DNA from 3 places in the Bradyrhizobium sp. 26S5 genome. Region 3 is predicted to be linked to each of the others. Evidence: predicted binding sites of a transcription regulator. Region 3 holds the regulator's gene; each other region holds the start of a gene.

Region 1 (9,652 bases), 4.4 Mb from region 3:
GGTTGCGCCGCGGCGTCGACGCTGAGGAACACGGTGTCCGGCAGATCTTCCTCGATCCGCTCCGGCTGAAATTCATCCCTGCGCGGGATCGTCTGGCTGCGGGCATAAAGTCGCAGCCACGTGTTCAGGAAATCACGTTGCCGGATCGACTTGACGACCGAAGAATTGGCGCTCTCGAAATGCAAGGCTCTAGCCATTCTCAATGCAATGGCCGGAGCTTCGGCGACAGGCGGAAATATTCTATGAAAGTGACGGTCCGGAGGAAAACACCGTTAACGGCCGCTTTCCCGAGGCGCAAAGCGCGCCCAAATGCCATTCGACTAAGGATCAACCGGAACTGGTCGCGCCGATACCGCACCGCACAGCTTTCGACCTTGCGTAACCGCCGCAGATGACGGCATATTCCGGCCCGGAGGCGACGGGCTCCGGACGGTTTCCAAGACGGTCGGACAACCTGTCGAACACGAAAAAGGCTGGCCACGCGGGCGACGGGCTTCGCGGCGATGGTGTATGGGGGATTCTATTTGGCCGATGAGTTCATTCTCGAAACCAGCGGATTGACCAAGGAATTCGCGGGTTTCTTCGCCGTTCGCGACGTCGCATTGAAGGTGCGTCGCGGCAGTATTCACGCGTTGATCGGGCCGAACGGCGCCGGCAAGACGACCTGTTTCAATCTGCTGACCAAATTCCTGAAGCCGACGGGAGGGCAGATTCGCTACAAGGGCCAGGACATCACCGCGATGCCGCCGGCCGACGTGGCGCGGCTCGGGCTGGTCCGCTCGTTCCAGATCTCGGCGGTGTTTCCGCATCTGACCGCGCTCGAGAACGTTCGCGTGGCGCTGCAGCGCCAGCATGGGTCGTCGTTCGATTTCTGGCGCTCGAAAACCGTGCTCGACCGCTTCAATCCGCGCGCCCACGAGCTCTTGAACGACGTGGGCTTAAGCGAATTCGCCAACACGCCGGCGGTCGAGATGCCGTACGGCCGCAAACGCGCCCTTGAGATTGCAACGACGCTCGCGCTCGACCCCGAGATGATGCTGCTCGACGAGCCGATGGCCGGCATGGGTCACGAGGACATCGACAAGATCGCAGCGCTGATCAAGCGGATTTCCGCCAAGTACACCATCCTGATGGTCGAACATAACCTCTCGGTGGTGGCCAACCTCTCCGACATCATCACCGTGCTGACGCGCGGGCAGGTGCTGGCGGAGGGCAACTACGCCGACCTCTCCAAGGACGAGCGCGTGAAGGAAGCCTATCTGGGAGCGGGTCATGGCTGAGGCGAAACTGGCGGAGAAGCCCGTGGCTGCGGCCGGCGCCGAGGTACTGACGGTCAAGGATCTGCAGGCCTGGTACGGCGAATCCCACATCCTGCACGGCGTCAATTTCAACGTGAAGGCCGGCGAGGTGGTGACGCTGCTCGGCCGCAACGGCGCCGGCAAGACCACCACGCTGAAGTCGGTGATGGGGGTGATCGGCAAGCGTTCGGGGTCGATCCGCTTCGACAACAAGGAGATCATCCGCGCCACCTCCGACCGCATCGCGCGGCTCGGCATCGCATTCTGTCCCGAGGAGCGCGGCATCTTCGCCAGCCTCGATGTGAAGGAGAACCTGCTGCTGCCGCCGGTGGTGCGCCCGGGCGGTCTGCCGCTCGACCAGATCTTCACGCTGTTTCCGAACCTGAAGGAGCGTCTCACCAGCCAGGGCACCAAGCTCTCGGGCGGCGAGCAGCAGATGCTGGCGATCGCGCGCATCCTGCGCACCGGCGCGCGCTTCCTGATGCTCGACGAGCCGACCGAAGGGTTGGCACCGGTCATCATTCAGCAGATCGGTCACACCATTGCGCGCCTGAAATCGCAGGGATTCACCATCCTGCTGGTCGAACAGAATTTCCGTTTCGCCTCGACCGTTGCCGACCGCTACTACATCGTCGAGCACGGCAAGGTGATCGACGGCTTCGCGAATTCGGAGCTGTCGGCCAACATGGACAAGCTGCATACCTATCTCGGCGTTTGAAATCGCCAGAGCCAGAAAATTTAAAGACCGAGGAAATCCGACATGAAGAATACCATTTCAGCGCTCCTGCTCGGTACCGCGATGGTGCTGTCAGCTGCAAGCGTCGCCTCCGCTGACGACAAGACGGTCAAGATCGGCGTGCTGTCGGATCAGTCCGGCCTCTATGCCGACCTTGCCGGCCCCGGCTCGACGCTGGCGGCGCAGATGGCGATCGAGGATTCCGGCCTCAAGGCCAAGGGCTGGACCATCGACCTGATCTCCGGCGATCACCAGAACAAGCCCGATATCGGTACCACCATCGCCCGCCAGTGGTTCGACGTCGACAAGGTCGACACGGTCGTCGACGTGCCAAATTCCGGCGTCGCGCTCGCGGTCAACAACGTCGTGAAGGAGAAGAACGGCGTCTACATCAATTCGGGCGCCGCGACCTCCGACCTCACCAACGCGCAGTGCTCGCCGAACACAGTGCACTGGACCTACGACACCTACATGCTGGCGCACGCCACCGGCCAGGCGCTGGTGAAGGCGGGCGGGGACACCTGGTTCTTCCTGACCGCGGACTATGCATTCGGCGCCGCGCTCGAGCGCGACACCACCGCTGTCGTGACCGCCAATGGCGGCAAGGTGGTCGGCGGCGTCAAGCATCCGCTCAACACCGCTGATTTCTCCTCCTTCCTGCTGCAGGCGCAGGCCTCGAAGGCCAAGATCATCGGTCTTGCCAATGCCGGCGGCGACACCACCAACTCGATCAAGCAGGCCGCCGAGTTCGGCATCGTCAAGGGCGGCCAGAAGCTCGCCGCGCTGCTCTTGTTCCTCACCGACGTCAAGGCGATCGGGCTCGAGACTGCGCAGGGCCTCAACTTCACCGAGACGTTCTACTGGGACCTCAACGACAACACCCGCGCCTTCTCCAAGCGCTTCTCGGCGCGGATGAAGAGCGGCGCGCCCCCGACCATGGTGCAGGCCGGCGTCTATGCGGGCCTCATGCATTACTTCAAGGCGCTGGAAGCGCTCGGCGGCAATCCGCATGACGGCGCCAAGGTGGTCGCGAAGATGAAGACCATCCCGACCGACGATCCGCTGTTCGGCAAGGGCGAGGTCGAGGCCAACGGCCGTGTCACCCACGACGCCTATCTGTTCGAAGTGAAGAAGCCCTCGGAGTCCAAGGGTCCGTGGGACTTCTACAAGCTGGTCGGCACCGTGCCGGGCAACCAGGCTTTCACGCCGCTCGACAAGAGCACCTGCGCGCTTCTGAAGAAGTGACGGTCATGCCCGCCGGCCATGAGCGTGGCCGGCGGGCTTCATCTATCTAGCGAAAGCTCATTCGATGCAGGCTCTCTACGCACAGCTTCTGGTGGGACTGATCAACGGCTCGTTCTACGCGCTGCTCAGTCTGGGGCTCGCCGTCATCTTCGGCATGCTCAACATCATCAATTTCGCGCACGGCGCGCTCTACATGATGGGCGCCTTCGTGGCGTATTTCCTGCTCAACCTGGGCGGCATCAACTACTGGTGGGCGCTGATCATCGCGCCGGTCATTGTCGGCATCTTCGGCATGATCCTCGAGCGCACCATGCTGCAATGGCTGGCCGGCCTCGACCATCTCTACGGACTGCTCCTGACCTTCGGCATCGCGCTGATCGTGCAGGGCGTGTTCCAGAACTATTTCGGCTCCTCCGGTCTGCCGTATTCGATCCCGGATCAGCTCAAGGGCGGCGTCAATCTCGGCTTCATGTTCCTGCCGATCTATCGCGGCTGGGTCGTCATCTTCTCGCTGGTGGTGTGCCTTGCCACCTGGTTCCTGATCGAGAAGACGCAGCTCGGCGCCTATCTGCGCGCCGCCACTGAGAACCCGACGCTGGTGCGCGCCTTCGGCATCAACGTGCCGCGCATGATCACGCTGACCTACGGGCTCGGCGTCGGCCTCGCCGCGCTCGCCGGCGTGTTGTCGGCGCCGATCAACCAGGTCCGCCCGCTGATGGGGGCCGATCTCATCATCGTGGTGTTCGCGGTGGTCGTGATCGGCGGCATGGGCTCGATCATGGGCTCGATCATCACCGGCTTCGCGCTCGGCGTGATCGAGGGACTGACCAAGTATTTTTATCCCGAAGCCTCCAACACCGTGGTGTTTGTCCTGATGGTGGTGGTGTTGCTGGTGAAGCCAACGGGACTGACGGGACGGGCGGCCTGATATGTCAGCATTGACCGACGATACACTTCCGGTGACGCCGCGCGCGATGCGTGACGAGATGATCGTATTCGCCGTGATGGCGGCGCTGCTGGCCGTGGTGCCGTTCACCGGGATCTATCCCTTCTTCGTGATGCAGGCGCTGTGCTTTGCGCTGCTCGCCTGCGCCTTCAACCTGCTGATCGGCTATGGCGGCCTGCTGTCGTTCGGCCACGCGATGTTCCTCGGCACTGCCGGCTACGTTACCGCGCATGCGCTGAAGGTGTGGGGGCTGCCGCCCGAGCTCGGCATCGTGGTCGGCACCGCCGCCGCGGCGTTGCTCGGCCTCGTCACCGGCTTCATCTCGATCCGCCGCCAGGGCATCTACTTCTCGATGATCACGCTGGCGCTGTCGCAGCTGCTCTACTTCATCTATCTGCAGGCGCCGTTCACGCACGGCGAAGACGGCATCCAGGGCATCCCGCAGGGACGACTGTTCGGGATCTTCGACCTCTCGAAGCCGATGGTGCTTTACTACGTCGTGCTGGTCGGCTTCCTCGCCGGCTTCCTGCTGATCTACCGGACCATCAACTCGCCGTTCGGCGAGGTCTTGAAGGCGATCCGCGAGAACGAACCGCGCGCGATCTCGCTCGGCTACAAGACCGACCAGTACAAGATGCTCGCCTACATCCTGTCGGGCACGCTGGCGGGCTTCGCCGGCTCGCTGAAGGTGTTCGTGGCGCAGAACGCCTCGCTCACCGACGTGCACTGGTCGATGTCCGGTGAAATCGTGCTGATGACGCTGGTCGGCGGTCTCGGCACCATCTTCGGACCGGTGGTCGGCGCATTCGTGATCATCGCCATGCAGCAATATCTCGCCGGCTTCGGCCAGTGGGTGACGGTGATCCAGGGCGTGATCTTCGTCGCCTGCGTGCTGCTGTTCCGGCGCGGCCTGGTCGGCGAGCTGGCCCATATGCTCAGGCGGTCGCTGTAGGGCAGGGCGCGGCCCGCGATTTTCCGCTGACATAGCGGTGGACGACCGCCCGTTCGGGCGGTCGATCGGTGCTTTCCCCGCCAGATGCTCTATGACAGTTCTGTGACAGTCGCTAAAAGGGCTGTCCCGGAACGATGGAACTGAGACATGCTGCGCTGGTTTCGCGCCTTCCTGCCCAAGGAAGAGCGGTTTTTCGACCTGTTCGCCCGCCACGCCCAGACCTCCGTGCAGTGCTCATTGGCGCTGCAGGACATGCTGAAGGGCGGCGAGGAGACCCCGGTCTTCTGTCAGCGCGTCAATCAGTTCGAGAACGACGCCGATAGTGTCACCCGTGAGGTGCTGACCGCGGTTCGCCGCACCTTCATCACCCCGTTCGACCGCGGCGACATCAAGAACCTGATCACGGCGATGGACGACGCGGTCGACCAGATGCAGGCGACTGCAAAGGCGGTCATGCTGTTCGAGGTGCGCGAGTTCGAGCCGCCGATGCGCGAGATCGGCACCCTGATCGTCGAATGCGCCAATCTGGTCGTCCGCGCGCTGCCCTTGTTACAGGCGATCGGTCAGAACGTCTCGATGCTGACCCAGATCACCGAGGAACTGACCAAGCTAGAGGGCCGGGTCGACGATCTCCATGATATCGGGCTGAAGGAATTGTTCCTGAAGCACCGCAACGCCAACACGATGGACTTCATCGTCGGCGCGGAGATCTACGATCACCTCGAGAAGGTGGCCGACCGCTTCGACGACGTCGCCAACGAGATCAATTCGATCGTGATCGAGCAAGTATGAGCATGATCCGGAAAAGTGTGATGCGGTTTTCCGGCGCGACAAACGCGGAACGCGTTTGCGCGGAGATCATGCTCAAAAAAGCACAATAGAGCGGGGCCATCACGTGGACGCCACGCTGGGTCTTCCGGTTCTCACCATCCTGATCGCGGTCGCGCTGCTGTTCGACTTCCTGAACGGCCTGCACGATGCCGCGAACTCGATCGCAACCATCGTCTCGACCCGCGTGCTGCGGCCGCAATATGCGGTGTTCTGGGCGGCCTTCTTCAATTTCGTCGCCTTCGCAGTCTTCGGCCTGCACGTCGCCAACACCATCGGCACCGGGATCATCGACCCGTCGGTGGTGGACGCGACCGTGATCTTCGCCGCGCTGGTCGGCGCGATCGTCTGGAACGTGATCACTTGGGCGCTCGGCATCCCCTCGTCGAGCTCGCACGCGCTGATCGGCGGGCTGGTCGGCGCCGGCATGGCGAAGGCGGGCATTTCGGCTGCGGTGTGGAGCGGGCTCACCAAGACCTTGCTCGCGATCGTGCTGTCGCCGCTGGTCGGCTTCCTGCTGGCGCTGGTGCTGGTGGCCGTCGTGTCCTGGCTCTCGGTGCGCTCGACGCCGTTCGCGGTCGATCGCGCCTTTCGCATCCTGCAATTCGCCTCGGCCTCGCTCTATTCGCTCGGCCATGGCGGCAACGACGCGCAGAAGACCATGGGCATCATCGCCGTGCTGCTCTACTCGCAGGGCCATCTCGGCGACACCTTCGAAATTCCGTTCTGGGTCGTGCTGTCCTGCCAGAGCGCGATGGCGCTGGGCACCTTGATGGGCGGCTGGCGGATCGTGCGCACCATGGGGCTGCGGATCACCAAGCTGACGCCGATGCAGGGCTTTTGCGCTGAGACCGGCGGCGCCGCGACGCTGTTCATCGCGACCTATCTCGGGGTTCCCGTATCGACCACCCATACCATCACCGGCGCCATTGTCGGCGTCGGTGCGGCACGGCGGCTCTCCGCCGTGCGCTGGAATGTGGCGAGCTCGATCGTCTATGCCTGGGTGATCACAATCCCGGCGTCGGCTGCGGTCGCCGCCGCGACCTATTGGGCGGTGCAGATTCTGAAGTAGCGTTTTCGAGCGAAGTGGAAGCCGGTTCGCGTTAAGAAAACGCGTCCAGAAGAGATTCATCCGACGAGCTTCAGCCCGACGATGCCGGAAACGATCAGGGCGATGCTGGCGAGCCGCATCGCGGTCGCGGGTTCGCCGAGCAGGATGATGCCGAGCGCCGCGGTGCCGACCGCGCCGATCCCGGTCCAGACCGCATAGGCGGTTCCAATCGGCAGCGTCTTCAGCGCAATGCCAAGCAGGATCACGCTGCCGGCCATCGCCGCGAGCGTCAGCACCGAGGGCACCAGCCGCGAGAAACCCTCGGTATATTTCAGCCCGATCGCCCATCCGATCTCGAGCAGGCCAGCCGTGAACAGAATGGCCCAAGCCATCACGAACCCTCCAGAAAAGGCAGGGTCGTCCCCGCTGACGGTATGGTGAGGAGAAGGTCGTCCTTCTCGTACCTATATGGGGAAGGTGCGCCCGTCCGCATCGCGACAAAACGCCCTTGATTGCGCCCGTTTTCCCTGCCAAACGCTGCCTCGCCATGTCCGATACCGCTGCAACAACCGAATCGCCGTCCCGCTCGCCACTGTCAGAGGAAGTGGCGCGACGGCGCACCTTTGCGATCATTTCCCACCCGGACGCCGGCAAGACCACGCTGACGGAAAAGCTGCTGCTGTTCGGCGGCGCCATCAACCTCGCGGGCCAGGTCAAGGCCAAGGGCGAGCGCCGCAACACCCGTTCGGACTGGATGAAGATCGAGCGCGAGCGCGGCATCTCGGTCGTCACCTCGGTGATGACCTTCGAGTTCAACGACCTCGTGTTCAACCTCTTGGACACGCCGGGCCACGAGGACTTTTCGGAAGACACTTACCGGACGCTGACCGCGGTCGACTCCGCGGTCATGGTGATCGACGCCGCCAAGGGCATCGAGGCGCGGACGCGAAAGCTGTTCGAGGTGTGCCGCCTGCGCGACATCCCGATCATCACCTTCATCAACAAGATGGACCGCGAGAGCCGCGACACGTTCGACCTGCTCGACGAGATCGAGAAGACGCTGGCGCTCGACACCACGCCGATGACCTGGCCGGTCGGCCGCGGCCGCGACTTCCTCGGCACCTATGACGTCGTCAATGGCGGCGTGCGGCTGCTCGAGGGCGGCGGCGCCAAGACCGGCGCCACCGAGCAGATCGACATCGCCGATCTCGGCAAGCGCAACCCCAATCTCGACGTCTCCGAGGTCAGGGACGAGCTTGCGCTGGCCTCGGAAGCCTGCAAGCCGTTCGAGCTCGCGGCGTTCCGCGAGGGCCATCTGACGCCGGTCTATTTCGGCAGCGCGCTGCGCAATTTCGGCGTCGGCGACTTGCTCGAAGGCCTCGGCAAGTTCGCACCGGCGCCGCGCGCGCAGGATTCGGATCTGCGCAAGGTCGAGGCAGCCGAGCCGCGCATGAGCGCCTTCGTGTTCAAGATCCAGGCCAACATGGATCCGAACCACCGCGACCGCATCGCCTTCGCCCGGCTGTGCTCGGGCAAGCTGAGCCGCGGCATGAAGGCCAAGCTGGTGCGCACCGGCAAGAACATGAGCCTGTCGAGCCCGCAATTCTTCTTTGCCCAGGACCGCTCGGTGGCGGACGAGGCCTTTGCCGGCGACGTCGTCGGCATTCCCAACCACGGCACCTTGCGGATCGGCGATACCCTGACCGAGGGCGAGGATCTGACCTTCGTCGGCGTGCCGAGCTTTGCGCCGGAAATCGTCCGCCGTGTTCGCCTGACGGATGCGATGAAGGCGAAGAAGCTGAAGGAAGCCCTGCAGCAGATGTCGGAGGAGGGCGTCGTGCAGGTGTTCCGCCCGCGCGATGGCGCACCGGCGCTGGTCGGCGTGGTCGGCCCACTGCAGCTCGACGTGCTGAAGGCGCGGCTGGATGCGGAATATTCTCTGCCGGTCGAGTTCGAGATCTCTGAATTCTCGCTGGCGCGCTGGATTTCCTCCGACGACCGCAAGAAGCTCGATGCCTTCGTCGCCGCCAACAATTCCGGCATTGCCGACGACGTCGACGGCGATCCCGTGTTCATGGCCAAGAACGAGTTCTATCTCGGCTACACCCGCGAGCGCGCCGAGGGCATCACCTTCTCCAACGTCAAGGACGTGAAGAAGAAGGCGTAAGGCCCATTCCTCGGTGTCGTCCCCCGGCTTGACCGGGGGACCCAGTACGCCGCGGCCTCTCGATTGATCACAACCGTCTCTGGAATACTGGATCGCCCGGTCGAGCCGGGCGATGACAGTTGGGTTATGACGCGAAAAGCGCGAGGACGTGAAGAAGCGGGCGTAGTGTCGCCAAGCCTGCCGCTGTCGTCCCCCGGCTTGCCGCCTTCGCTAAAGCTTCGGCGTGCCTGGGATTCGTGGCCTCGTCGAAGCCTTGGCGTAGACGGGACCGGGGGACCCAGTACGCCGCGGCTTCTCAATGACACACCGCCGCCTCTGGAATACTGGATCGCCCGGTCAAGCCGGGCGATGACAACGAGTTTGCTGCTACCCGGAGCGGCGCTACCGAGCAAGCGCTCGGTTCGCGCCGTGTAGGCTATCGGCCAACGT
Region 2 (9,652 bases), 790 kb from region 3:
GCCCTGCCTTCGGTCAGAAGCAGCCTGGTCTCAGTGAAGCCTTCGGCCTTCAACCTCTCCTCGATCAGTCGCGCAAGGCGCAGGTTGAAGGCGAACTCGGTGACATTCCGGGCGCTGATCGCGCCTTCCGATTCAGCGGTATGTCCTACATCCAGAACGATCCGGAATGTCGAGGGATCGCATTTGGCTGCGGCCGGCTTGAGCACGGACGGCGGCAGGGCGACCGGCCCAAGGGCGGCAAGCCGCGTAGCGCGGTGCTTCGGCTGAGCGCGGTGCCTTGCCAATTTGGCCGGCCTTGCCGACTTCGCGCGCTTTGGCGATTTGGCGTGCTTGGATGAAGTCTTGAAAAGATCAGGCAGCCAGCCGGCGTCGCTGACTTCGATCGGCAGCAGCGCGAACACGGCAATCGCAACGACAACCAGGCGGCGCGGCCGCAACCCCGCGACGATGCCACCCAGCACGCGAATCAACTCGCAGCGCCTCATGCTCCGCCCCCCTTCGGGCGCCCCCAGCATATTGGCTGTGGTGTCGATACCGGAAGAGGCCGCGGACGTCCATCCCCGGCCAAATCGTGTCGCCCTTGCCTTGAGCAAGGGCCTGCAGGACCGGGAGTGCGGTTCCGCCGCGGCTGCGACCCGATTACACCGGCTTCGGGTCGAGCGTGATCGCCCACAGTTCGGCGTCGATGCGGTCGCGCAGGCTCACCGTCATCTGGCCGCTCTTGCCGTCGATCCTGACGTGGCCGAAGAACTGCATGCCGGCCGACGGCGGCAGGTTCTGGTTCGCTTCGCCCGGCGCCTTGATGAATTTCACTTCGGGTCCAAACGTGTTGTCGAGCTCGTTCGGACCGAACGTGCCGGCGTGCAGCGGGCCGGAGACGAATTCCCAGAACGGATCAAACTCCTGGAACTGGGCCTTGTTCGGGTTGTAGTAGTGCGCGGCCGCATAGTGCACGTCGGCGGTCAGCCACACTGTGTTGACGATGCCGGCGGTCTTGATGAAGCGCAGGATGTCGGCGATCTCGAGCTCGCGGCCGCGCGCCGGGCCGTCGCCCTGCGCAAACGCTTCCGAGCCCTTCTTGTTGGCGGCATCGTCATAGACGATCAGCGACAGCGGCATGTCGGAGGCGATCACCTTCCAGGTGGCGCGCGAATTGAGCAGCGCGCGCTTCAGCCAGGCCATCTGATCCGGACCGATGAAATAGGCGTCGGGGCCGTATTGCTCCTGCAGGTTCGGACCGTTGGGGCCGCGATAGCTGCGCTCGTCGAGCATGAACACGTCGAGATGCGGACCGTAGCTCAGCGTGCGATAGACGCGGCCCGGCTCGACGATGCTCTCGCGCATCGGATACATTTCGTGGAAGGCTTTTGCCGCGCGCGCGGCGAGCACATTGATGTCGCGTTCCTTGTAGGACGCCGGCAGCTGCTTCGACAGCGACCAGTTGTTGGTCACCTCGTGGTCGTCCCACTGCACGAAGATCGGTACCTCGGCATTGAAGGCGCGGACATTGCTGTCGAGGAAGTTATATTTGTGCGCGGCCCGGTATTCGTCGAGCGTCTCGGCGACCTTGGCCTTTTCGGGAATCGTGACGTTCTTCCAGACCTTGCCGTCAGGAAGCTTCACCTCGGAAGGGATCACGCCGTCGGCGTAGATGGTGTCGCCGGAGTGCAGCAGGAAATCCGGATTGTGCTTCTTCATCGCGGCGAAGGTGATCATGCCGCCGTCGTCGGGGTTGATGCCCCAGCCCTGGCCGGCGACGTCGCCGCCCCACACGAAGGAGACGTCGCGGCGGTCGCTCGGCGCGGTGCGGAAGCGGCCGACCACGGGCTCACCGACGATGTCGATATGGGCGAGGTCGCGGAAGCGGACGCGATAGAAGATGTCCTGGCCGGAGGGCAGGTTCTCCAGCAGCATTTTTGCGGTGAAGTCGCTCTCCGGCAGCGCCGTGATCGGCGGCAGCGCACGGGCGTCCTTGAACGACTCAGTGGTGGCGACCTCGACCATCATCTGCGCCGGCCGGTCCGCACGCGCCCACACCACGCCGCCGTCAACGCCGACATCGCCGGACTGCACGCCATGGGTGATCACAGGGCGATCGGCGGCGCGCGACAGATATGGCATCGCGATCACACCGGCACCGGCCGCAGCCGCCGTCGAGAGAAAGCGTCGGCGGGTGAGCCTTCGCGAAAACCGGATCGTCATGGGGAGCCTCCTCAGGTCACAGCGACAATGCGCCGCACGCGTGCCAAGACCTAGAAAAATTCCATGACGGAGAGATTACAGGGGCGGGCACATGTGAGGTGAGCACGCAAGCCGGGCTCCCTCTCCCGCTTGCGGGGGAGGGTGGGGTGGGGGCTCTCTCCACGAGTCATGCCGCGGAGAGAGCCCCCACCCGACGCGCCCCGGCGCGCAAGAGCGCTGCCGAGCGCGTCGGCCTCCCCCGCAAGCGGGAGAGGCGAAAAGAGTTCGCGGATAGAATGCCTACGCCGTCCCCGCTGCCCTGAACTGGCTCGCAGTCCGCTGCAAATTCTGCGGCATGCTCAACAGCAGCGCCTTGCGGTCGGCGACGGCGTTGTGGAATTGCTCGAGCGCGATGTTGAACGCGGTCAGCGTGCCTTCCTCGATGGCGCCATGCTCGAAGCAGTCCAGCGTGTGGCGCAGGATATCGTCGGCTTCCGCCTGCATCTGGTCGAGCTCTTCGGTGGAGTCGCTTTGCCGCGCGGTTTTCAGCATCTCCAGCAGACGCTCGCGCTGCGAGGTGTTGGTGTTGCGCTCGTCCTGCTTGAGGTAGCCGGCGAACCACGCGCCGGCCGAGCCCATCGCCGAGAACGCCATCAGGCTCCACCAGATGTAGTCGCTGTAGCGATCGAGGAAGGTCTTCTCTTCGCCGTCGACGAAGGCGGCCGCGCCAGGATGCACCGGGATGGTGGCGTCCTTGTCGGTGTCGGGCGTCTCGATCTTGGCCGCGAGCGGGAAATCGTTCTTGAGCGACTGCCGGATCGCGAACAATTGCCGCGTGAATGCTGCGACCGTCGCGTCCGACACGCCCTTTCGCGCGACAATGTGGTGCGAGAAGCTGATCGTCTTCACTTCGTCATCGGGCCGGTCGGAGGAGCCGAGCGAGCCGGCGGGGATTTCCGCAGCCTCGTAGGCGGGATGGTTCTGCGCGATCGCCTCCGAGGCGTCGATCGGCAGGAAGGTCGGCTCGCCGCCGTCCTTGATCGACGCCGTGATCGCATCGATCGTGATCTTGCTGTTGGCCGGACCGACGGCGAGATAGGCGTCGGCCTTCAGGTTCTTGATGGCGTCGGCGGCCTCATTGGCCGGGAACTGGACGATCTCGACCTTCATCGGGTCGACGCCATACTGCTGCAGGATCAGCTTCAGCAGATTGACATTGGCCGGGGTCCGGCCGACGACGCCGATCTTGCGGCCGGCGAGTTGCGTGATCTTGGTGATCTTCGTGGCCTTGCGGCCCTTGCCCTTTGCCGCCGGCGGGGCCCACATCACCACGACATTCTTGCGCAGCACCGCGACCGCCTGTGCATTCTTTGGCACCTCGAGATCGCCGCGGATGATGGCGAGGTCGGCCTTGCCGTCGGCCAGCGTCTGCGCGCTCGCGGTGGCGCCATCGGTCTGCACCGGTCTTAGCTTGACCTGGGTGTGCTGCTGGTTATTGAAGGCCTGCGCCAGCGCCTGAACCACCTTGAGGTCATCGCTGTTGGCGGGACCGACCGCGATCCGCAGCGTCACCGGGCGCACCGCGAAATAATAACCTGCGGTCAGCGCGCCGACGATGGCGAGCGCGCCTGCGATCAAGACGAACATCAGCCGCCGCTTTGCCGAACGCAGCGGCTTGGGCGATATGCTGGCGGGGCCGTCTGTCATCGATCTCGCAATCGTCGGGGCTCAATCTCGCAAACTACCAACGCGCATACATCCCAGATTTATAGCAAATTCCTGAAGATACAGATGTTACATCTGCTTCATGGTTACCAGCGGCGATAGGACGCGATTTTGGCCTTATTTTCGGCTTGGATCCCGCCCGGAGGCCGGTTGTCAGAGCGTTTTCCAGCGAAGTGGACACCGGTTCGCGTGAAGAAAACGCGTCAAAACAAGAATCTAGAGCCCCGTTCCGATTCAATCGGAACGGAATAGGCTCTAGGCTAAGGTCGGCGTCAAACGGGAGGATTGCCATGGTCGAACGGCTGTCAGCGGAAGCAAGGAAGGCCGCCCTTTGGGAGCTGGCCGGCTGGTCGGAGCTGGCCGGGCGGGAGGCGATCGCAAAGACCTTCGTCTTCAAGGACTTCAACGAGGCCTTCGGCTTCATGGCCCGCGCCGCTTTGGTCGCCGAGAAGAACGACCATCACCCTGAATGGAAGAACGTCTACAAGACCGTCGAGGTCGTGCTGGCGACCCACGATGTCGGCGGGGTGACCAAGCGCGACATCGACCTCGCCAAGGCCATGAACGCAATCGCACGGCAGCTTGGGGTCAATTGACCCAGCCGGTCGCAATCTTGCGCCGGTTGGCCGACATCCCCAGATTCGAAGTGTCCGCCGCGAAACTGTCGCGACGTCGAGGAACCCATCGATGACATCGAGCGAACACGGTGTGGGATTTGGGCCTGCCGACCGGCTGGCCCAGGACCCGGAAAGCGTGCGCCGCCGCTTCTGGATCAAGTTCAAGAAGGTGGTGGCGAACCTGCCCTTCGCCGAGGACCTGCTGGCCGCCTATTACTGCGCCTTCGACCGGCAGACGCCGCGCCATGTGCAGGCGGCGCTGCTTGGCGCAATCGCCTATTTCATTCTGCCGTTCGATTTCGTGCCGGACATGCTGCCGATCCTCGGCTTCACCGATGACGCCGCGGTGCTGGCAACCGCGCTGCGCCTGGTGGCGAGCCACATCATGCCGGAGCATCGCGAAGCCGCGCGTGCCGCGCTGAAGCGCGGGGTGCCGGACGAGGGAGCGCCGCAGGCGTAGTGCGACTTTCGCTCTCTCTTCTCCTTCCCCCTGAAAGGGGGAAGGTCGGGATGGGGGTCAGCCGCAGGCGACGCTGTATCTGCGGAGAGAGCAGATCCCCACCCGCTTTGCTCTGCGAGCAAAGCGACCTCCCCTTTTCAAGGGGAGGTTGGAGGCGCAGCCCGGATGGAGCGCAGCGTAATCCGGCGTCAGCTCACGCACGAGGCCCGGATTAGGCTGCGCTCCATCCGGGTCCCGGGAGGCTACCGTTTCTCGCCGGCGCGCAGTTGGGAGCGGGTGTTTTTTTCTGCGTCCCACGCCTGGAACTGCTTGAACAGCGCCTCCTTGTCGGCGTCGCTCTGCAGACGTGCGGCCGCCGGGCTCTGCTTCAGGAATTCATCGAAACGGCTGCGCGAGACGGCTTCGACGCCATGGCGGTCGAGCCATTGCTGGGCCACTGGCAGGCGTTGCCAACCCGGCAGCGGTGCCGACAGCGAGACCTCCCGCCACTTCGGATGGAACGGCGGATTCTGGAATGTCGGAAATTTGGTGAAGAACGCATCCACGAAATTAGCCAGCTTGTGGTAGCGCTCGGTGTTCGGCGCCCAGTTGTAGGCCGCAAGCACGGCAGGAACGGCGATCGTGTCGACGCGATCCTCGCCCGAAATCAGGTTGGGATAGTCCTTGGCCGACAGGCTCGCGGGCAGATAGTCGCCCTGCAACGGCTTCTCGTAGTTGACCGTCACCAGGTGGAACCGATCGTCCTTGAAGCCGCTCACGGACTTGTAAGGCTTGCCGCCACACACGATCACGGCGTCGATTTCGCCGGCCTTCAATTTCTCCAGCGCGATGCGCTGCTCGACATAGACGACCTTCGGCTTCATTCCGAGCCGCTCGAACACGGTCAGCGCGGTCACGAAGGTGCCGCCATTGGGAAGGTCGACGCTGACGGTCTTGCCCTCGAGGTCCCTGAGATTGCGGATCGATTTCGACGCGATCACATGCATCTCTTCGTTATAGAGCTTGGTCACGTAGGTGAATTGTTTCTTGATATCTTTCGCGATGCCCTTCCGCTCGAGATATTCGAGCGTGTCAGACCGAACGATGCCGAGATCGACACCCTGCAGAAACAGGATGTCGGCGACGCTCTGCACCGAGCCGCGCCCGACGATCGGCAGGATGCGCAACTTGTTGCCGTCGTCGAGCACGGAGGCGAGATCGGCGCCGAACTGAACATAGGTGCCGCCGATCGTGCCCGAGATCAGCGTGACCGTGTTGGCGTTGAGGGCCTGCTTGGTGCTCACCGAGCCGTACTGAAAGATCGCTTTCAGGCTGTCGCTGACCTTGGCCGGGTCGAATTCGGTCTGCTCGGCCCGCGCCGCTGGGCCGCAAATCATCATCGTTGTGAATACGACCAATCCAAACAAGCGTCGCATATGTCCCTCGAGATAAGCTTGATTCTGAGATGAGCCTAGTTCTGCAATTGCGCGAGTCGTTGCTGTGCGGGCTGCGAGCCGAGTTCGGCGGCCTTGCGATACCAGAAGCGCGCTGCGTCCGGATCGGGCGTGATGCTCCGTTTGTCCAAGGTCCCCAGCACGTCGGGATCGTAGGTGCGCGCCAGCAACAGCGCCGCATCCGCGTCCTGCGCATCCGCGGCCCGCTCGAGCAGCAGCCGTGCCGATACGATGTCGCCGATCGCAAGCAGGCTGTTGGCCCGCTTCAGGAGGCCTGCGACGTCATCCGGATCGAGGCGTCTTGCCGGTGGCGCCGCCGGTGGTGGTGGCTCGATCGGTGCAGCCACAGGCGTTTCGCGCGCAACGACGTCGCTCTTGATCGCTTCCTGATAGGCGGCGGCGATCTGCGCGCGTGACGGCGGGCTTGCAGTGGCGGGCGACACCTCGGTGGCCGCGGCGCGAACCGCTTCAGCGATTTCCGCGCGGGCCTCGATCGGCGAGACGCCGACCAGCGCGGCCTTGGCGCTCAGGACCGCGTCGCGCACGCTGCCGATGGACCACAGCCCGACCACCGCAGCCGCGACAAGTGCGACGGCCGAAATTGTCAGCAGGCCGGTGCGGAGGCGCGAACGTGGAATCGTGGTGCGCCCGTGCCAGTCCGCGTCGTCGATTGGGCTTGAAAGAAACAGCGGGGCGGGTTCGTCCGTGCCGATGTCGATGGCTGCCCGATGTGGTCGCCGGTAGCGATAAGGTGCAAATTCAGGATCGTTGATACCAGCGTTGATCGCGTCGCGTGGCGGATCGCTGCCGTGAACGTGTGTTGGCTTCCCCACCATGATGATGCTTCCCCGATACTATGACGCAACAATCGGGCATCTCTGGTGTCTGGTTGTTGTTCTTGTTGGGGTCCCTGAGCGCCCGTTACGGACTCTTAATCGCCTTGCGATTGGGCCCAAAAAGCGACCTTGGTCGCTTCGAATCGGGAGAAATTTGGGTTTGATTGCGGCAGCGTGCGCAAATCCGGAGAAAGTTCACAGGGTTTGCTCACGATTGCGCGCCCCGCGCTGAAGCGCGGGGTGCCAGCAGAGGAGGAGTGAGCTCTCTCTTCTCCTTCCCCCTGAAAGGGGGAAGGTCGGGATGGGGGTCAGCCGCAGGCGACGCTGCACGCGGAGAGAGCAGATCCCCACCCGCTTTGCTCTGACGAACAAAGCGACCTCCCCTTTCAAGGGGAGGTAGGAGCATCTGGGCTACTGCTCTCGATCCGTCATCCTGAGGTGCGAGCGCTTGCGAGCCTCGAAGGATGCACGGCCCGGTCCGGGGCCGTCGTGCTTCGAGACGCGCGCGATGCGCGCTCCTCAGCATGACGGTGATGATAAGGAGCGCGCGGTCGTCGGCCCTCAACTTCCCGGATGCAGGATCACCTTGCCCATCGCCTTGCGGCCGGCAAGCACCTTTAGCGCTTCTGCGGTCTGCGACAGCGGGAAGGTGCGGTCGACGTGCGACGAGATCTTGCCTTCCGCGGTCCACTGCACGAGCTTTTCGAGGTTCTTCCGGTTCTTCTCCGGATTGAGCCGCGCCCAGGCGCCCCAGAACACGCCTCTGATGTCGCAACCCTTCAGCAGGGCGAGGTTGAGCGGGATCTTCGGAATGTCGCCGGCGGCAAAGCCGATCACCAGGAAGCGGCCTTCCCATGCGGTCGAGCGCAGCGCGGCCTCGGCATAGGCGCCGCCGACCGGATCGAACACGATGTCGGCGCCCTTGCCGTCGGTCAGCTTGCGCAGACCCTCTTTGAGATCTTCCTTGGCGTAGTTCAGCGTCAGCTCGGCGCCGTGTTGTTTGGCGAATGCAAGCTTCTCGTCCGACGACGCGCAGGCAATGACTTTGAGGCCCATCAGCTTGCCGAGTTCGCATGCGGCAAGTCCGGTGCCGCCGGCGGCGCCCAGCACCGCGAGCGTCTCACCCGGCTTCGGGCTGGCGCGATCTTCCAGTGCATGCAGCGCAGTGCCGTAGATGATGATGATGCCGGCGGCGCGGTCGTAATCGAGACTGTCAGGAATCTTCACGATCGAATTCGCCGGCAGCGCGATCTTGTCGCGCGCGCCGTTGTGGCCGCACGACGCGACGACGCGGTCGCCAACCTTGAGATCAGTGACGCCGGCGCCGACGCTCTCGATCACGCCGGCGACTTCGGCGGCCGGCGAGAACGGGAACGGCGGCTTGATCTGGTACTTGCCCTGGATCATCAGGATGTCGAAGAAATTCAGCGCCGCCGCCTTGATCGCGATCACGGCTTCGCCCGGACCGGCCACCGGATCGGGCACGTCAGCCAGCACGAGATCGTCGGGTTGACAGTATTGCGAGCAGAGGATGGCTTTCATGGACACACCTGAGTTTCGGACGCAAAAAGACCTGAAAGCTTCATGCCGGATTTGCGGCGGAGCGACAATACAAAGCGGACGGATCAAACTATGTTTGAAAAAGGCCTGCTAGCGAAAAAGCGCATTCTGATCACCGGCGGCGGCTCCGGCCTGGGCGCGGCGATGGGCCGCCGCTTTGCCGAACTCGGCGCCGAACTGATCATCTGCGGACGCCGCGAGGGCCTGCTGGAGGAAACCGCAGCCAAATTCTGCAGTGAGCTCGGCGCGAAGGTCTCCACCGCGCGCTGCGATATCCGCGACGGCGCGGCGGTGGAAGCGATGATGGATCAGGTGTGGCAGGACTCGCCGATCGACGTTCTCGTCAACAATGCTGCCGCAACCTTTATTGCGCAGAGTGAACATCTGTCATTCCGTGCGGCGGACGCGATCCTCGGTCCGACATTGCATGGCACGCTGTATTGCACGCTCGCCGCCGGCCGCCGCTGGATCGAAGGCCGGCACAAGGGCGTGGTGCTCTCGATCCTCTCGACCTCGACCATCACCGGCCGCGCCTTCACCGTGCCGTCCTCGATGGCCAAGACCGCGGTGCTGGCGATGACCAGGAGCCTTGCGGTGGAATGGGGACCGAAGGGCATTCGCACCGTCGCGATCGCGCCTGGCGCGTTTCCGACGGCTGGCGCGACCGGGCAATTGCGTCCCGAAGGGCGCGGCGAGAGCTGGGCGCATCGCAATCCGCTCGGCCGCGCCGGCGAGCATTCGGAGCTCGCCAATCTCGCGAGCTTCCTGATCTCCGACCAGGCCGGCTACATCAATGGCGAGATGGTGGTGCAGGACGGCGGCGCGCATTTGCGCAGTTCC
Region 3 (9,652 bases):
CACCCAGGTGTCGGTGACGACGCAGTCGGCGCCGCGCACGGCGGCTTCCGGATCGGTGCCGAGCATGATCGGCGCGCCGGTCGCCTTGATCCAGTCGCGCATCGGCTTCTTCGGCGAGAGCTCCGGGGGGGTCGCGACATTGAGCTGGAACTTGAAGCGCTCGGCGGCATGTGCCCAGGAGGCCAGCACGTTGTTGTCGTCGCCGGTCCAGGCCACGGTCTTGCCCTCGATCGAGCCGCGGTTTTCCTCATAGGTCATGAGGTCGGCCATCACCTGGCAGGGATGCGAACGGCGGGTCAGGCCGTTGATGACGGGAACGGTGGCGTGGGCCGCGAGCTCGAGCAGCGCGTCATGGTTGAGGATGCGGATCATGATCGCATCGACATAGCGCGACAGCACGCGCGCGGTGTCGGCGATGGTCTCGCCGCGGCCGAGCTGCATCTCGGTGCCGGTCAGCATGATGGATTCACCGCCGAGCTGGCGCATGCCGACGTCGAACGACACCCGGGTGCGGGTCGACGGACGCTCGAAGATCATCGCCAGCGTCTTGCCCTCGAGCGGCTTCCTGCCCTTCTCATGGGCCTTCAGCTTCGCCTTCATGGCGGCGCCGGCGGACAGCATGTTGCGCAGTTCGCCGAGCGGCAGCTCGTTGATATCGAGGAAGTGACGGACCGGCTTGCTCATCATCCCGCCGCCTTCTTCGGCTGGGCCGCCGCTAGCGCAGAGCAGGCGCGCTCGAGCGAGCCGATCGACTGGTCGATCTCGGCCTCGGTGACGATCAGGGGCGCCAGGAAGCGCACCACATTGTCGCCGGCACCGACGGTGAGCAGCTTCTCGTTGCGCAGCGCAGCGACGAGGTCGCCCGAGGGCACCACGGCCTTGACGCCGATCAAAAGGCCCTCGCCGCGCACTTCCGCCAGCACGGACGGATAGCGGTCGACGACGGAAGCGAGCTTCTGCTTGAGCAGCAGCGACATCTTCTGCACGTGATCGAAGAAGCCGGGTTTCAGCATCACGTCGAGCACGGCATTGGCCGCGGCGACCGCCAGCGGATTGCCGCCGAAAGTCGAGCCGTGCGAACCCGGCGCCATGCCCTCAGCGGCCTTGGCGCTCGCCAGCACTGCGCCGATCGGGAAGCCGCCGCCGAGCGCCTTCGCCAGCGACATCACGTCAGGGGTCACGCCGGTGCGCTTGTAGGCGAAAAGATCGCCGGTGCGGCCCATACCGGTCTGCACCTCGTCGAATGCGAGCAGCAGGCCATGCTCGTCGCACAGCGCGCGCAGCGCCTTGAAGAACGCCTGCGGCGCCGAGCGCACGCCGCCCTCGCCCTGCACCGGCTCGATCAGGATGCCGGCGGTATGCGGGCCGATCGCCTTCTTCACCGCCTCGATGTCGCCGTGCGGCACCTGGTCGAAGCCGTCCATCGGCGGGCCAAAACCCTCGAGATATTTTGGCGAGCCGGTCGCGGCCAGCGTACCCAGCGTGCGGCCATGGAAGGCACCTTCGAAGGTGATGATGCGGTAGCGCTCGGGATGGCCCTTGGAGAAGTGATAGTGGCGGACCAGCTTGATCACGCCTTCCATCGCCTCTGCGCCGGAATTGCAGAAGAACACGAAGTCGGCAAAGCTCTGCTCGCACAGCCGGGCGGCCAGCGCCTCGCCGTCCGGGCTCTTGAACAGGTTCGACATGTGCCAGAGCTTGGTCGCCTGTTCCTGCAGCGCCTTGACCAGATGCGGATGCGCATGCCCGAGCGCGTTCACCGCAACGCCCGAGGTGAAATCGAGATAGCGGTCGCCGTTGGTTGCGATCAGCCAGGCGCCCTCGCCGCGCTCGAAGCCGAGATCGACCCGGGCGAAGACGGGGAGCAGATGCGACGAGGCGCTGTTGGTCATGGCGTTCACTGCCGGTTTGAAGCCGACAATTGCCGGGCGGCTTGACGCCAGTGCAGCAACGGCCAGCTTCGGAAAACAAAACGGCCGCCTTTGCGGGCGGCACGTACAGGCATTCTATGCTGCGGCCAGTAGGTGTCAATCGCCAGCAGCCGGCCTTTGCCGACCTTCCTGCGATGCGGAACGAGCGCAATCCGGAGCATTCCGGTGCGGTGGAAAAGCCTCATTGCAGTGCTTAACTTTGTGGGAACATGTGGACGCACGGCCGCGGACTCTTGCGCCAGAGTCACGCCATATTGTAGCGTTTGGCCTGTCGGGTACGACATCTCGTGCGGCAGTACTGGACCCTCTAAGTAGCCTTCGTGTCACACGTAAACGTTCGGGCTCAAAACCGCGCCCGGCGAGGGCTAAGGGATTCTGGCCGCTGGGATTTTGACCCGGATTTGGCTCGCAGCGTCGCTCCAATGACTGGCCGGCGCCATGCGAAAGGAAGAATGCGATGACTGTATTGACCTGGTCCGACGATCGCGTCGAGCAGCTGAAGAAGCTCTGGGAGTCTGGCCTCTCGGCCAGCCAGATCGCCGCGGAACTTGGCAATGTGACGCGAAACGCCGTGATCGGCAAAGTGCATCGGCTCGGCCTCTCCGGCCGCGCCAAGGCCCCCTCCACGGCGGCGCCGCGGCAGCGCAAGGCCCGCCCCGCCCAGCACATGATGCGGGTGGCGCGTCCGGTCTCGCGCGGCAACACCGCGCTGGCGCATGCCTTCGAGGTCGAGATGGAGCCCGATCCGATCTCCTACGACAACGTGGTGCCGATGAGCCAGCGGCTGTCGCTGCTCGAGCTGAACGAAGCCACCTGCCACTGGCCGGTCGGCGATCCCTCGAGCCCGGAATTCTTCTTCTGCGGCGGCAAGGCGCTCGGCGGCCTGCCCTATTGCGCACACCACTCGCGCGTCGCCTACCAGCCCGCCGGCGATCGCCGCCGGCCGTCGGCGAAACCGCAGATCAAGTGAGCACTCGGGAAACTGGCGTAGGACTGAAAAAGAAATCCCCGTGAAAGCGGGGATTTTTTTGTGGCTCGTCGCCCGGATGCATCACCGGCGTCGTCCCGGCGCAGGCCGGGACCCATAACCACGAATGGGTGTTGTTAGAAAGCTGTCTGGCCACTTGCCCATTGCGCCGGCCGCGGCGTATGGGTCCCGGCTTTCGCCGGGACGACGCCGTGTTGCGGCTTGTGAATGCCGCGCGGCCTTACGGCTGCGGCTCGGCCTTCGCGAAGCGGTCGTCGAGCGCGTAGCCGGCGCCGCGCACGGTGCGGATCGGATCCTGCTCGCGGCCCGGATTGAGCAACTTGCGCAGGCGGCCGATATGCACGTCGACGGTGCGCTCGTCGATATAGATGTCGCGGCCCCAGACGCTGTCGAGCAGCTGCTCGCGGCTGAACACCCGGCCGGGATGCTCGAGGAAGAATTCGAGCAGACGATATTCGGTCGGCCCGAGATCGATCGGGCGGCCGGAGCGCGCCACGCGGCGCTTCTCGCGGTCGAGTTCGATATCGCCATAGGTCAGCACGGTGGCAAGCCGCTCCGGGCTCGCACGGCGCAGCAGGCCCTTCACCCGCGCGAGCAGCTCGGGCACCGAGAACGGCTTGACGATGTAATCGTCGGCGCCGGTGGCAAGCCCGCGCACGCGCTCACTCTCCTCGCCGCGCGCGGTCAGCATGATGATCGGAAGCTGCTTGGTCTCGGGCCGCGCCCGCAGACGGCGGCACAGCTCGATGCCGGACAGGCCCGGCAGCATCCAATCGAGTACCACGAGGTCGGGGATGCGCTCCTTCAACCTGGTGTCGGCGTCGTCGCCGCGTCCCACCGTTTCGACGTCGTAGCCTTCCGCATCGAGGTTGTAGCGCAACAGCGTCGTCAGCGCTTCCTCGTCTTCGACTACCAGAATGCGTGCGCTCATCGGTCTAAGTTCTTTCTCTGTGGTGATCCGTTGCCCAAACGCAAACCGAAACACTCAACCCCTGAGCATATTCCCCGTGGAAACGGTTTGTCGCGACGACAATCCGGTTCCGCCGATGCGGATCATGCCCTAGTTGCCCGGCACCGTGGTGGCGAAATTGGTCATATCGCCCTTCGGACGCTTGTCGGTGATCTGCTGGCCCTCGATCATGTAGAACACGGTCTCGGCGATATTGGTGGCGTGGTCGCCGATCCGCTCGATGTTCTTGGCGCAGAACATCAGATGGATACAGAACGAGATGTTGCGCGGATCCTCCATCATGTAGGTAAGCAGCTCGCGGAACAGCGAGGTGCAGATCGCATCGACCTCCTCGTCGCCCTTCCAGACGTTCATCGCCGCCGGCAGATCGTGCGCGGCATAGGCGTCGAGCACCGACTTGACCTGAGACAGTACGAGATCGGTCATGTGCTCGAGGCCGCGGATCAACTTCAGCGGCTGGAAATCGCTCTCCAGCGCCGCGACGCGCTTGCCCATGTTCTTGGCGAGGTCGCCGATCCGCTCGAGGTCAGTCGCGACGCGCATCGCGCTGACGATCTCGCGCAGGTCGATCGCCATCGGCTGGCGGCGAGCGATCGTCAGCACCGCGCGCTCCTCGATGACGCGCTGCAGATTGTCGATCTCGATGTCGGCGGCGACCACGCGCTTGCCCAGCGCGACGTCGCGGCGGATCAGCGCGTCGACCGACTCGGTGATCATGCGCTCGACGAGGCCGCCCATCTCGGCGACCAGGCGGGTCAACTCCTGCAGGTCGCTGTCGAATGCCTTGGCGGTATGTTCAGAAGCCATCGCTTGTCTCCTCAGCCGAACCGGCCGGTGATGTAGTCCTGCGTGCGTCGATCGCTCGGCGAGGTGAAAATCTTGTTGGTGTCGTCGAACTCGATCAGCTCGCCGAGATACATGAAGGCGGTTTTGTCGGAGACGCGCGCCGCCTGCTGCATGTTGTGGGTGACGATCGCGATCGTGTAGTCCTCGGAGAGCTCCTGGATCAGCTCCTCGACCTTGGCGGTCGAGATCGGGTCGAGCGCCGAGCACGGCTCGTCGAACAGGATCACCTCGGGACGCACCGCCACGGTGCGTGCGATGCACAGCCGCTGCTGCTGGCCGCCGGAGAGCGACAGGCCGGAGGCGTTCAGCTTGTCCTTGACCTCGTTCCACAGCGCGCCGCCGCGCAGCGCCTTCTCGACCCGGTCGTCCATCTCGGACTTCGAGATCTTCTCGTAGAGGCGGATGCCGAAGGCGATGTTCTCGTAGATCGTCATCGGGAACGGCGTCGGCTTCTGGAACACCATGCCGACCCGCGCACGCAGCAGATTGAGGTCGAGCTTGGGATCGAGAATGTTGGTCTGGTCCAGCATCAGCTGGCCGACCGCGCGCTGGCCTGGATAGAGGTCATACATCCGGTTGAAGATGCGCAGCAAGGTCGACTTGCCGCAGCCGGACGGGCCGATGAACGCCGTGACGCGGTTGGTGCCGAGCGTCAGGTTGATGTTCTTCAGCGCGTGGTGCTCGCCGTAATAGAAGTTGAGGTTGCGCACCGTGACTTTCGGCGGCGCTTCCGGCAGCGGCACCTGGGGAACGTGGCTCGCGGCAGTCGTGGAGACGGAAAGCTCGGTCATTTTGCGGCCCTTTCGGCACCAAGGATGCGCGCGCCGATGTTCAGCGCGAGCACAGTGAATGTGATGAGCAGCGCACCGCTCCACGCCAGCTCTTTCCAGTAGGCGTAGGGGCTCTGCACGAAGTTGTTGATGGTCACCGGCAGGTTGGCCATGGTCTTGGTCAAATCCCAGCTGAAGAACTGGTTCGACAGCGCGGTGAACAGCAGCGGCGCGGTTTCGCCGGCGACGCGGGCGGTCGCCAGCAGCACGCCGGTGATCAAGCCGGATCGCGCTGCACGATAAGCGATCCGCTTGATCACCAGCGAGCGCGGCAGGCCGAGCGCGGAGGCCGCCTCGCGCAGCGGATTGGGCACCAGCAGCAGCATGTCCTCGGTGGTGCGCAGCACGACCGGGATCACGATCACAGCGAGCGCGAGCGCGCCTGCGATCGCCGAGAAGCCGCGCATCGGCACCACGACCGCACCATAGATGAACAGGCCGATGATGATCGAGGGCGCGCTGAGCAGGATGTCGTTGATGAAGCGGATCACCGAGGTGAGCTTGTCGTTCTTGCCGTATTCGGCGAGGTAGGTGCCGGCGAACAGGCCGAGCGGCGCACCGATGCCGACGCCGATCACGGTCATGATGACCGAGCCGACGATGGCGTTGAGCAGACCGCCGTCGGTCGAGCCCGGCGGCGGCGTGTTCTGGGTGAACAGCTGCACGCTGAGGCCGGCGAGGCCGTTGTAGAGCAGCGTGAACAGGATCAGCGCCAGCCAGGTGACGCCGAACAGCGCCGCGCCGACGCAGAGTGCGCGGATGACGATGTCGCTGCGGCGGCGGGATTTGTAGATCGGGTTCATGGCGCTACTTCCCCGCCTTCGTTTCAAGCCGCATCAGCATCAATCGCGCGCCGGCGAGCACGAAGAAGGTCAGCACGAACAGCAGCAAGCCGAGCAGGATCAGGCCGGACTGGTGCAGGCCGTCGCTCTCGGCGAATTCGGAGGCGATCGCGGCCGAGATCGTGGTGCCCGGCGCGAAGATCGACGACGAGATGCGGAACGAGTTGCCGATGATGAAGGTCACCGCCATGGTCTCACCGAGTGCGCGGCCGAGCGCCAGCATGACGCCGCCGATCACGCCGACCCGGGTGTAGGGGATCACGACGCTGCGGACGACTTCCCAGGTGGTGCAGCCCATGCCGTAGGCGGCCTCCTTCAGCACCGGCGGCACGGTCTTGAACACGTCGACCGAGATCGCGGTGATGAAGGGCAGCACCATGATCGCAAGGATCAGCGCGGCGTTGAACAGGCTGAGATAGGACGGCGGGCCTCCGAACACCGCACCCAGCACGGGCACGCCTTCGAAGATCCGGATCATGAACGGCTGGAACGTGTTGGCCAGGAACGGGCCCAGCACGAAGAAGCCCCACATGCCGTAGATGATCGAGGGGATGCCGGCTAGCAGCTCGATGGCGATGCCGATCGGGCGGCGCAGCATTTGCGGGCAGAGTTCGGTGAGGAAGATGGCGATGCCGATGCCGACCGGGATCGCGATCATCATCGCGATGACCGAGGTGATCAGCGTGCCGTAGATCGGGCCGAGCGCGCCGAGCACCGGCGGATCGGCCGAGGGTGCCCAGCGCTGCGTCCAGAGGAAGGCGAAACCATATTCCTTCATCGCCGGCCAGGCGCCGACGATCAGCGACAGGATGATGCCGCCGAGGATCAACAGAACCGAAATCGCCGAGATGCGGGTGATCCAATAGAAGGTGAGATCACCCAGCTTGAAGGCGCTGAGGGCCTTGGCGCGATCGTACGGTCCCGCGGCTTCCATCACATCGCTCTGAACAGCCATGTCTGCCACGCCAATCCCCTCTTTACTATGTGAAAGCCACGCAAACCGCTACGCCCCGAAGCGATCTTCACTGACGCAGTTGACCGGGCGCCATTCCGGCTTGCGCCTTCGGAGGCGCGAGCCCGGGCCCCGTCCGCGTTTCTTGCCGCGGTAACGGAGCCCGGGGCCTTGATCGCTCAACCTGTGCCGCCCTTGGAAGGCGGCACGGGCCGTGTTCGAAATATCGAACTTAGCTCTTGATGTCCGACGACCAGGTCTTCTCGATCAGCTTGACGACCGAGTCCGGCATCGGGATGTAGTCGAGCTCTTCGGCCGCCTTGTCGCCCTTCTCGAAGGCGTACTTGAAGAACTTGAGCGCTTCCTGCGAGGCCGCCTTGTCGGTCGAGTCCTTGTGCATCAGGATGAAGGTCGCCGCGGTGATCGGCCAGGAGGCCTCGCCCGGCTGGTCGGTCAGGATCACGTAGTATCCGGGAGCCTTGGCCCAGTCGGCATTCGACGCAGCGGCCTGGAAGGCGGCGATGGTCGGCTGCACGGTCTTGCCGGCCTTGTTGACCAGCGCGGTGTAGGTCAGCTTGTTCTGCTTGGCATAGGCATACTCGACATAGCCGATCGCGTTCTTGGTCTGGCTGATGTTGCCGGCAACGCCTTCGTTGCCCTTGGCGCCGACGCCTACCGGCCATTCGACCGCGGTGCCGGAACCGACCTTGGACTTCCAGTCGGCATTCGACTTGGCGAGATAGTCGGTGAAGTTGAAGGTGGTGCCCGAACCGTCAGAACGGCGCACGACGGTGATGGCGTCGCCCGGCAGGGTCAGCTTCGGATTGAGCTTGGCGATCGCCGCGTCATTCCACTTGGTGATCTTGCCGAGATAGATGTCGCCGAGCACTTCGCCCGACAGCACGAGCTCGCCCGGCTTGATGCCCTCGACGTTCACGACCGGAACGATCGCGCCCATCACCATCGGCCACTGGACGAGGCCGTCCTTCTCGAGCTGCTCGGCCTTGAGCGGCGCGTCGGTGGCGCCGAAGGTCACGGTCTTGGCCTGGATCTGCTTGATGCCGGCGCCGGAACCGATCGACTGGTAGTTCAGGCCATTGCCGGTGTCCTTCTTGTAGGCGTCAGCCCACTTCGAATAGATCGGGAACGGAAACGTCGCGCCCGCGCCGGTAATATCGGCAGCGAAGGCTGACGTCGAAGCGGCGACCATGCCGGCAGCGACGATTGCTTTGATGAAATTCATGGGGTGGTCTCCATCTTGTGAGCGAAGCGCCGAACGCGCCCGATTGCGCTCACGCCGGTCCATCTAGGAGCGGTCGGTGCTGCTTTTACGAAGGTTGGATGACAGTTGGATGACAGCGCTAAGCAGCTGAAAGTGCTTAGCTTTTGGTCGGTATCGGGGTCTTCGGCCGGGGAAAACAGGCGGTAAAAGTCGCGCCGTTTTTCGGCACGCTTTCGATCAAAAGACGCCCGCGATGACGGTTAAGAATATGTTTCACCAGCGATAATCCGAGGCCGGTTCCACCCTGGTTACGGCTGTCGCCGACGTCGACCCGGTAGAAGCGCTCGGTCAGCCGCGGCAGGTGCTCCGGGGCGATGCCGGGGCCGAAATCCCGTACCAGGACACGGATTTCGGGGCTTCCCTCGCCGCCCGTGCCCGGAGCGGTCTGGTTGAGCGACACTATGACGCGGCCACCCGAGGCGCCGTATTTGAGGGCATTCTCGATCAGGTTCTCGAACAGGCGGAGCAGTTCCTCGCGGTCGCCGGCGATCGTGACCGGGGTCTGCGGCAGGTCGACGTCGATCTCGACCTGGCGCTCGCTGGCCAGCGCCTCGAGCCCGTCGGCGACCTGACGGATGATCGGCACGATATCGATCGAGGCCTCGGGCCGCACATGGGCCGACAGCTCGACCCGCGACAGCGACAGCAGATCGTCGATCAGCCGCGCCATGCGGGTGGCCTGGGTGTGCATGATGCCGAGGAACCGCTCGCGCGCCCGCGCGTCGTCGCGCGCCGGCCCCTGCAGGGTGTCGATGAAGCCGGACAAAGCAGCGAGCGGCGTGCGCAGCTCATGGCTGGCATTGGCAACGAAGTCGGCGCGCATCTCCTCGACCCGGCGCAACGGCGTCAGGTCGTGGAAGGTCATCAGCATGCACTTCTCGGTGCCACCGAACTGGGTCGGCACTGGAACCGGCGTGATCACCAGTTCCATCCAGCGATCGACCGGGACGTGGTCGGTGTAAGTGGCCCGCCGCGGCTCGGTGGTCGCGATCGCCTCGCGCAGCGCGGTGA

What was found. The regulator PhoB, encoded in region 3, activates phosphate uptake and scavenging genes when phosphate is short. The targets are predictions, from matches to a motif close to TGTCATNNANCTGTCAT.
Region 1: the regulator PhoB is predicted to act here: its motif matches at 5,269-5,285, upstream of V5279_RS19655 (DUF47 domain-containing protein).
Region 2: the regulator PhoB is predicted to act here: its motif matches at 2,266-2,282, upstream of V5279_RS44920 (alkaline phosphatase D family protein).

The regions. Positions count from the first base shown of each region.
Region 1 is NZ_CP145948.1:4,290,742-4,300,393, forward strand. It holds gene V5279_RS19625 (PAS domain-containing protein) at 1-197, opposite strand, end outside; gene V5279_RS19630 (ABC transporter ATP-binding protein) at 525-1,280, shown strand; gene V5279_RS19635 (ABC transporter ATP-binding protein) at 1,273-2,016, shown strand; gene V5279_RS19640 (ABC transporter substrate-binding protein) at 2,059-3,279, shown strand; gene V5279_RS19645 (branched-chain amino acid ABC transporter permease) at 3,344-4,207, shown strand; gene V5279_RS19650 (branched-chain amino acid ABC transporter permease) at 4,209-5,177, shown strand; gene V5279_RS19655 (DUF47 domain-containing protein) at 5,325-5,969, shown strand; gene V5279_RS19660 (inorganic phosphate transporter) at 6,073-7,077, shown strand; gene sugE (quaternary ammonium compound efflux SMR transporter SugE) at 7,134-7,448, opposite strand; gene V5279_RS19670 (peptide chain release factor 3) at 7,604-9,223, shown strand; gene V5279_RS19675 (LysR substrate-binding domain-containing protein) at 9,605-9,652, opposite strand, start outside.
Region 2 is NZ_CP145948.1:9,525,453-9,535,104, reverse strand. It holds gene V5279_RS44925 (N-acetylmuramoyl-L-alanine amidase) at 1-485, opposite strand, end outside; gene V5279_RS44920 (alkaline phosphatase D family protein) at 640-2,202, opposite strand; gene V5279_RS44915 (TAXI family TRAP transporter solute-binding subunit) at 2,482-3,888, opposite strand; gene V5279_RS44910 (4a-hydroxytetrahydrobiopterin dehydratase) at 4,197-4,502, shown strand; gene V5279_RS44905 (YkvA family protein) at 4,594-4,983, shown strand; gene V5279_RS44900 (TAXI family TRAP transporter solute-binding subunit) at 5,226-6,398, opposite strand; gene V5279_RS44895 (hypothetical protein) at 6,434-7,252, opposite strand; gene V5279_RS44890 (NADPH:quinone oxidoreductase family protein) at 7,814-8,794, opposite strand; gene V5279_RS44885 (SDR family oxidoreductase) at 8,885-9,652, shown strand, end outside.
Region 3 is NZ_CP145948.1:8,737,056-8,746,707, forward strand. It holds gene argF (ornithine carbamoyltransferase) at 1-684, opposite strand, end outside; gene V5279_RS41380 (aspartate aminotransferase family protein) at 684-1,892, opposite strand; gene V5279_RS41385 (GcrA family cell cycle regulator) at 2,389-2,901, shown strand; gene phoB (phosphate regulon transcriptional regulator PhoB) at 3,140-3,850, opposite strand; gene phoU (phosphate signaling complex protein PhoU) at 3,980-4,696, opposite strand; gene pstB (phosphate ABC transporter ATP-binding protein PstB) at 4,708-5,526, opposite strand; gene pstA (phosphate ABC transporter permease PstA) at 5,523-6,368, opposite strand; gene pstC (phosphate ABC transporter permease subunit PstC) at 6,373-7,362, opposite strand; gene pstS (phosphate ABC transporter substrate-binding protein PstS) at 7,592-8,602, opposite strand; gene V5279_RS41420 (ATP-binding protein) at 8,739-9,652, opposite strand, start outside.